2 regions of the Photobacterium sp. 1_MG-2023 genome follow, and region 1 is predicted to be linked to the other one. Evidence: predicted binding sites of a transcription regulator. Region 1 holds the regulator's gene; the other holds the start of a gene.
The links. The regulator MetJ, encoded in region 1, represses methionine synthesis genes. The targets are predictions, from matches to a motif close to TTAGACNTNTANANGTCTAA.
Positions count from the first base shown of each region.

Region 2: the regulator MetJ is predicted to act here: its motif matches at 1,650-1,669, upstream of metN (methionine ABC transporter ATP-binding protein MetN).

Region 1 is NZ_JAUORR010000007.1:56,008-60,439, forward strand. Features, by position in the region: gene Q4579_RS08440 (bifunctional aspartate kinase/homoserine dehydrogenase II) at 1-1,067, opposite strand, end outside; gene Q4579_RS08445 (O-succinylhomoserine (thiol)-lyase) at 1,064-2,233, opposite strand; gene metJ (met regulon transcriptional regulator MetJ) at 2,420-2,737, shown strand; gene Q4579_RS08455 (malic enzyme-like NAD(P)-binding protein) at 2,811-4,058, opposite strand; gene rpmE (50S ribosomal protein L31) at 4,342-4,432, opposite strand, start outside.
Region 2 is NZ_JAUORR010000020.1:74,660-79,091, reverse strand. Features, by position in the region: gene Q4579_RS16490 (zinc-dependent metalloprotease) at 1-894, shown strand, start outside; gene gmhB (D-glycero-beta-D-manno-heptose 1,7-bisphosphate 7-phosphatase) at 960-1,514, opposite strand; gene metN (methionine ABC transporter ATP-binding protein MetN) at 1,866-2,900, shown strand; gene Q4579_RS16475 (methionine ABC transporter permease) at 2,890-3,576, shown strand; gene Q4579_RS16470 (MetQ/NlpA family lipoprotein) at 3,698-4,432, shown strand, end outside.

The sequences.
Region 1 (4,432 bases):
GCCAGCAGGATCTGCCCTTTGTCCGCCTCGACACTCTGCGCCAGGGGTTGCACCTGTGCCTGGGGCAACAGCGTACTCAGTTCAGTTTCAATCTGCTGCAGATTCTGAGCCCGGGTCACCGACAGTTCCAACAGGCAGACTTCATCCAGCGAGGTCACAATCTTGGCCCCCCGTCCAGAGGCCAGCACCCGTTCCACCCGTGTGGAGCCGGATTCCGGTTGCAGACTACAGCGCAGCGTCAGGTCAATGGCACTTTGTGCCACAGGCTGAAGAGTACGACTGTGCAGTACCGGTGCTGCCAGGCGAGCCAGCTCATCGGCTTCATCCAGCCGCAGCAAAGGTAACAAGCAGGCATCGCTGACAATACGCGGGTCGGCACTGTATACCCCGGCCACATCACTCCAGATTGTCACGCGGCTGACCCCGGCCAGTGCTCCAATCACCGTCGCGGAATAGTCTGAGCCATTCCGGCCCAGCAAGACCGTTTCCCGGGCCTGATTACTGGCCATAAAGCCGGTGATCACCAGTCGGTGACCGCTGTGCTGGGCCAGTTCATTCTGCAATAACGGCAATGAACGTCCGCGATCCACTTCTGGCTGTGTGGCACGCTCTGCCCGCAGAAACACACGAGAATCCACGGCACGAGCGGCCAAGCCTTTCTGAGTCAGGAGCGCAGCCAGCAAGCGGGAAGACCACAGTTCACCATGACCCAGCACCCATGCCTGCCGGGCCGGGGTCAGGTCGCGATCCGTCAGTTGCCCCAGTTCACTGAATTCAAGATGCAAAGACGTCAGTAAGTCATCGGCAGCCGTTTCATCCAGTAACTCTTCAATCAGGTGCTGCTGAAAATTCCGCAGATCCTGCAAACTCTCATGCGCCAGACGCCCATCCTTGGGCAGCTGGGCCAGCCACTGAATCAGACGGTTCGTTGTTTTACCCGCCGCTGATACAACAATCAGATCGTCGGACTGAGAATATTGCTGCAGGATATTGACGACATTCCGGTAACAACCGGCATCCGCCAGACTGCTGCCTCCGAATTTATGTAACTGACGCTCAAGACTCATGCACCGGCCTCCGCCGCTTTGGCAAACGCCTGATCCAGATCGGCGATCAGATCATCCGCATCTTCCAGCCCGACCGACAAACGCAGCAGCGATGGCAGCAATCCAGCGGCCAGTTGTGCCTCGTCCGACATCGCTCTGTGGGTCATGCTGGCCGGGTGCGCGATCAGACTTTCTGTTCCCCCCAGCGATTCAGCCAGTGAAAACAACTTCAGGGTCGCCACAAAAACTTCCAGTTGTTTCATGTCCCCTGCCAGCTCAAAGCTCAGCATGGAGCCAAACCCTTGCTGCTGTTTTGCGGCAATGTCATGACCGGGATGATCCGCCAGGCTTGGATGATAAATTTGTCCGACCAGCGGCTGGGTTTGCAGATAAGCCAGCAGGCGGGCTGAATTTTCTTCATGTAAACGCATCCGCGGTACCAGCGTCCGGACACCCCGCAACGTCAGATAAGCATCAAACGGCGCGCCCGTGGCACCGATACAGTTGGCCCACCAGGACAGTTGCTCCGCATGCTCGCTGTCTTTGGCGATCAGCACCCCGCCGACGACATCGGAGTGACCGTTAATATATTTGGTGGTGGAGTGCACCACGAAATCAGCTCCCAGCGAAATGGGCTGCTGCAGCGCCGGAGATAAGAAGGTGTTATCCACGGCAACCAGGGCGCCCGCAGCATGCGCCTGTTCACACAACTGTGCTACATCGATCACTCGCAGCAAGGGGTTGGACGGCGTTTCAACCCACACCAGCTTGGGTTGCTTCGCCAGTGCTTCAGCCAGTGCTTCCGGGTTGCCCTGATCGACAAACAACACCTGAAAATCGCCTTTCCCGGCCCGGGTATTGAACAGTCGATAAGTGCCGCCATAACAATCATGAGGGGCAACCACCAGATCGCCCGGCCCTAATTGCGCTGTCGCCAGCAGGTTGATCGCCGCCGTACCACAACTGGTCACCACCCCCCCAGCACCGCCTTCAAGATCGGCCAGTGTTTCAGCCAGCAGGTTCCGGGTCGGATTGCCTGAACGAGAGTAATCATATTGGGGCAGCGTGCCCAGCTCTGGGAAGCCATAGGTTGAGGTCAAGTAAATCGGTGGCACCACAGCACGAAATTGCTGATCAGTTTCAATACCGCTGCGTACAGCGATGGTCGCTGTTTTCTTGTCTCTCATATCGTTGCTTCCTTGTTCCATCGGCATGACCGGGGTCGACGAGAATAAAATTTCCACAACCTTAGCTAGAATTAAAAAAGACGTCAACACTTCTGGACGTCCATATGTCTTTGCTTGTGGCAGTAAATCCCGCTAAAATTCCCCCATACAATATTTCGAAACCCGATATCGCTGAGAAGGTAAACAATGGCAAAGTGGAACGGTGAGTACATCAGCCCTTATGCAGAACATGGCAAGAAAAATGAGCAGGTCAAAAAGATCACTGTTTCAATCCCATTGAAAGTGCTGAAAATCCTCACGGACGAACGCACCCGCCGTCAGGTAAACAACCTTCGCCATGCCACCAACAGCGAATTGTTGTGCGAAGCTTTTCTGCACGCCTACACCGGTCAGCCATTGCCAACAGACGAAGATATCCGGAAAGACCGCCCGGACGACCTGCCAGCAGAAGCCAAAGCGATCATGGACAGCCTGGGTATTGAATACGAAGATATCAACGAATAATCTAGCCCTTGCACGCAAAAAAAAACCAGCCTTTCGGCTGGTTTTTCAATCCTGAATCACGATGGATGTGTCATTACACTTCCATATAACCCACTGGCATTTCAATACGGGCAACCCCTGATGCAACCGCAGCTTCCGCAACCGCTTTCGCAACGCGAGGCAGCAGACGCGGATCCATTGGCTTCGGAATAATATACTCAGGGCCGAACGCCAGTTTCTCAACACCGGCTGCTTTCACAACTTCCGCAGGAACCGGCTCTTTCGCCAGTTCACGGATCGCATGAACCGCAGCCAGCTTCATGTCATCATTGATCTCGCTGGCACGCACATCCAACGCACCACGGAAAATAAACGGGAAGCAAATCACGTTATTCACCTGATTCGGATAATCCGAACGACCGGTCCCCATGATCAGATCATTGCGCACGGTATGGGCCAGTTCTGGCTTGATCTCTGGATCCGGGTTGGAGCAGGCAAAAACAATCGGCTGATCAGCCATCAGTTTCAGCGCTTCTGCAGACAACAGATCCGGGCCGGACACGCCGACAAAGATATCCGCACCTTCAATCACATCTTCCAGCGTTCGCTTATCGGTATTATTGGCAAACAGCTGCTTGTATTCGTTGATGTCATCGCGACGGGTGTGAATCACACCTTTACGGTCCAGCATGTAGATTTTCTCACGCTGCGCGCCACATTTAATCAGCAGTTCCATACAAGCCACGGCAGCTGCACCAGCCCCCAGGCAGACAATCACAGCTTCATTGATGTTCTTGCCCTGCAGTTCCAGTGCATTCAGCATACCCGCAGCAGTCACAATGGCCGTTCCGTGCTGATCATCATGGAAAACCGGGACCTGGCAGCGTTCAATCAGACGCTTTTCAATTTCAAAGCAGTCAGGCGCTTTGATATCTTCCAGGTTAATGCCACCAAAAGTGTCTGCAATATTCGCAACTGTATCGACGAACTCGTCGATGGTGCGGTGCTTGACTTCGATATCAATCGAATCCAGGCCTGCAAAACGTTTGAACAACAGTGCCTTACCTTCCATCACTGGCTTAGACGCCAGCGGGCCGAGGTTGCCCAGCCCCAGAATCGCCGTACCGTTGGTAATGACGGCAACCATGTTGCCCTTACCGGTGTACTTATAGACATTTTCTGAGTTTTGCGCGATTTCACGCACAGGTTCAGCCACACCCGGGCTGTAAGCCAGAGCGAGGTCTTCTACAGTGTTGGCAGGCTTGCTGAGTTCAACCGAAATTTTCCCGGGGACAGGGTAAGCATGATAGTGAAGTGCTTGTTGACGAAAATCTTCAGACATAGTTATTAGAATCCTGAATGGATGGATGTTCGGTTCGGTATTGAACAATGAATCATATTCGATAGCAGCACAAAATCCTAGTTTGCGCTAGCTGGTAATACCATGAGAATGCAGTCGGAACGCAGGAAAAATGCGGGGGTGTGACCTGCACGACTCATTATTATGATTATTGTAAATAAGAAGCCGAACATCAATGCGCTTGCGGGATCCCTCAAAAGCAAAAAGGGATGCCGCAGCATCCCTTTTTTCGACAGTGTCTTTCAGGTCTGAAGACCCGCAGCAATTACTTGCTGGACAGAGCGCCGAAACGCTTGTTGAATTTGTCGATACGGCCACCGGTGCTCACTTGACGCTGCTTACCAGTGTAGAATGGG
Region 2 (4,432 bases), on a different contig from region 1:
CTGTATCGTCAGGGAGATGTGCCGAGAAGCTGTTTCCACCCGGTGATCAAATCAGTCCTGGCGCAGCAGGGATTCACGGTAACCGCCGAAGCAGGACGATTCCTGAACAGCGGAAAAGCGCCGAATGCCAATCCGAAGTTTAACTATGTGGGTTACTATGACTATCTGGGTTACTGGCCAGACAAATTTGCCGCCATGGCCACACTGATGGAGCGCAATGGTGAGCGCCGGAGTACCAATCGCGCGGAACTGTCACTGGCTGATTTCCGGGGGGTGTATTACAAAAACGGCAACAAAGTTTACACCAGCCCCATCATGAAATGGCTGTTGCAAGACATCGTGCTGGGCACCCAGCGAACCATCGGGACTTACTATCCACAATTCTTTCAGGATGCTCAAGGCAACCCGGTGACGGCGCGAGGTGAATTCCCGTTATTTCGTCCGGACACCATGGTTGAACCCGCGCCATACTATGCCCGCCAGTTGAAGCGGTACTATGACCTGCCGGAAAAAGGGGAATACAGCGAAATTTCAGCCCTGCTGAACATCGTGGTGAAATTCAGTGGCAGTGATACCGGTAACACCTCCCCTGGAACTGAGCTGGCGCAATATGTCTCTGTACAGGACTACCGCCACGATGTCGCAGGCGCACGTACCTATACGCTGCTTACCGGAGAAAAGCTCTATGCCTACAAAGAAAATGTGCTGGCCTATGAGATGATTGGCAGCATCATCGATTACACCAAGCTCAAAAATGCGGCGCAAGGGGAAACGCCATCATTATTCTACCTGACCCAGAAAGCGTTTAATGACCCGGAAAAGCGTCAGAAAATGGATGCACTCATCCAGCGTTATCGCGACGTTCTGCCGCTGCTCCCTAAGTTCCACCTGTAATCCCCCCAAAAAACAAACAGGTCGCTCAGCGACCTGTTTTTTTATTGGCTTTGGTGGGCGTATCTTTACTGCCGTTGTAGCCATACCGGTACATCGGCAATACTGTCGAGCACCACAGACGCCAGCGCTTCACCTTCACCGGTCACCGGTTTACCGGTACGAACCAGAATTCGGGTGGCCACTTCTGCCGCTTCCGCAGCTTTCATATCATCCGTTTTATCTCCGATCATCACGGAGCGCGCCATATCGATCTTCAGGAAATCACGGGCCGAAAGGAACATGCCCGGCTTAGGTTTGCGGCAATTGCAGTCCTGCAGATAATCTCCCTGGCCTTCAGTCGGGTGATGCGGACAATAATAGATCCCGTCAAATTCCACACCGTTATCGACAAAATTCCAGTCCATCCATTCGGTCAGCGTCAGGAATTCATCTTCGGTATACATTCCCCGGGCAATCCCAGCCTGATTGGTGACCAGCACCAGCAGATAGCCCATTGCTTTGAGCTTCTTACAGGCGTCAAACACACCCTCGACATATTCGAAATCATCTACGGTATGAACATAACCATGATCAACGTTAATCACGCCGTCACGATCGATAAACACTGCGGGCTTAGCCAAGCGATCACCTAACACAATCAAAAACGAAATTGGCTAAATTATGGCATGGCTGTGTAGTGGTTTCATCTGTTAATCCAGTTCACCTGAAGGCTTTGTGTGGCGATCTGGCGTGGCAGAATCTCTAAAAACCAAGTTTTGGACGTCTAGACGTAAAAATATCTATTGACTTGGCCATCTAGACACCCTAGCATCAGGCAACAGATGACACGGAAAAATTCCGTGTATACAAGTAAATGATAAGGTCATACGCCTGTTCGGCATACAAAATCACTATTCTGGGCGAATAAATGACCACAACGCTATGCTGATTGACACATGGCAGTAAGCAGACAAGTAGTAGCAGGATACAGCATGATAGAGATTAACCGGGTCAATAAAGTCTTCCAGGTCGGGGATAAACACATCCACGCCCTGCGCGATATCAACCTCAGTATTGCTGAAGGAACCATTTTTGGCGTGATCGGCGCTTCCGGTGCAGGAAAAAGCACGCTGATCCGCTGCGTCAACCTGCTAGAAAAACCGACTTCCGGTCACCTGATTGTTGACGGCGTTGATTTGACGCAGTTGTCCAGTCAGGAGCTGACGCTGGCCCGCCGTAAAATCGGCATGATTTTCCAGCATTTTAATCTGTTGTCCTCCCGGACTGTCTTTGAAAACGTCGCTTTGCCACTGGAGCTGGCCGGCACCGATAAATCTGAACTCAACCGCAAAGTCACCGAGCTGTTACAACTGGTTGGGCTGTCCGACAAACACCATGCCTATCCGTCAAACCTCAGTGGTGGCCAGAAACAACGAGTCGCCATCGCCCGTGCCCTGGCATCCGATCCGAAAGTCCTGCTCTGTGATGAAGCCACCAGCGCACTGGATCCGGCCACCACGCAGTCTATTCTTGAGCTGTTGCGCGAAATTAACAGCAAGCTGAACCTGACCATTCTGCTAATCACCCACGAAATGGATGTGGTGAAAAGCATTTGCTCTGAAGTGGCTATCATCGGTAACGGTGAACTGGTCGAGAAGGGTCCGGTTGGTGATATTTTTGCTCATCCGAAAACAGAACTGGCCCGCGAATTTATCCGTTCAACGCTGGATCTGTCGATTCCTGAAGATTATCAGGCTCGCTTGGAAACTACCCGGAACGAACATAACTATCCGCTGATTCGGCTGGAGTTTACCGGCGCATCCGTCGATGCCCCGCTGCTCAGCCAGGCATCACGTCAGTTTGGGATTGACGCCAATATCCTGAGCGCTGATATGGATTATGCCGGCGGTGTAAAGTTTGGCCTGATGCTGGCCGAGTTTTTTGGAACAGAAGAAGCGACTCAACAAGCCATCGCTTTCCTTCGTGAACACAAAGTGAATGTAGAGGTGCTGGGTTATGTTGCTTGATTCTATCGCCACCTGGTGGCAAACCAATGAACGTCTGGTCGGACTGCTGACGGAGGCACTGGGTGAAACCCTGGTGATGGTCTTCGCTTCTGGGGTCATTGGCTTTGCTGTCGGCATCCCGCTGGGCGTAGCGCTGCACCTGACAAAACCTAAAGGCCTGATCGCAAACCCGGGTCTGAATAAAACACTGGGTGCTGTCGTCAACATCGGCCGTTCGATCCCGTTCATCATTTTGCTGGTTGCGATTATTCCGTTTACCCGCTTCGTTGTGGGCAGTTCTATCGGAACTGCGGCAGCCATTGTTCCGCTTACCGTCGGTGCGATTCCTTTCATTGCCCGTCTGGTTGAAGGAGCACTGCTGGAAGTTCCGGGCGGGCTGGTTGAAGCCGCACAAGCCATGGGCGCAACCCCGGCTCAGATCATCCGGAAAGTTCTGCTGCCGGAAGCACTGCCAGGCATCATTAATGCCGCGACCATTACCCTGGTGACTCTGGTCAGCTATTCTGCCATGGCTGGTACTGTTGGCGGCGGCGGCCTGGGTGATGTCGGGATTCGTTACGGCTACCAGCGCTTTGACGGGACCGTGATGATGATTACCGTGGTCATGCTGGTTGTTCTGGTGCAACTGATTCAGTCCGCAGGGGACCACCTGGTTCGCCGGGTCGACCACAGATAAGCTTGACAAAAAGACAACACAAAGCTCACATTCGCCGGACATCATCTTCAGGCGATAACGATAAGTTAGTGAAATACAACGACAACAAGTACAGGGATTCCCTGAATATAGGAGATGTACAATGGCACTGAATATCAAACATTTCTTCGCAGTGGCGGGATTGGCTTCAGCACTGGCTCTGACTGGCTGCGGCGAGAAAGAAGCGGCAGTCGACAACAGCAAAATCAAAGTCGGCGTGATGGCGGGCTCTGAAGCTCAGGTTGCAGAAATTGCAGCCAAAGAAGCCAAAGACAAGTACGGTCTGGATGTAGAACTGATCACTTTCACTGACTATGTATCACCAAACGCCGCTCTGGAAGAAGGTTCAATTGATTTGAATGCATTCCAGCACAAGCCATATCTGGATCAGCAAGTGAAAGACCGTGGCTATAAATTTGCTGTTGCCGGCAACACATTCGTTTACCCGATTGCAGCTTACTCACACAAGATCACCTCCATTGACGAATTGCAGGAAGGCGACCAGATTGCAGTACCAAACGATCCAACCAACCTGGGCCGTTCACTGATGCTGCTTGAATCTCAGGGCCTGCTGAAACTGAAAGAAGGTGCAGGTCTGACTGCAACCGTACTGGATGTGGTCGAGAACCCGAAAAACCTGCAGATTGTTGAACTGGAAGCACCACAGCTGCCACGTTCACTGGATGATGTAAAACTGGCGATCATCAACAACACCTATGCCAGTTCCATCAATCTGTCACCGGATCAGGATGGCATCTTTGTTGAAGGTAAAGAGTCACCTTACGTGAACCTGATTGTTGCCCGTGAAGACAACGTGAATGCAGAAAATGTGAAGACG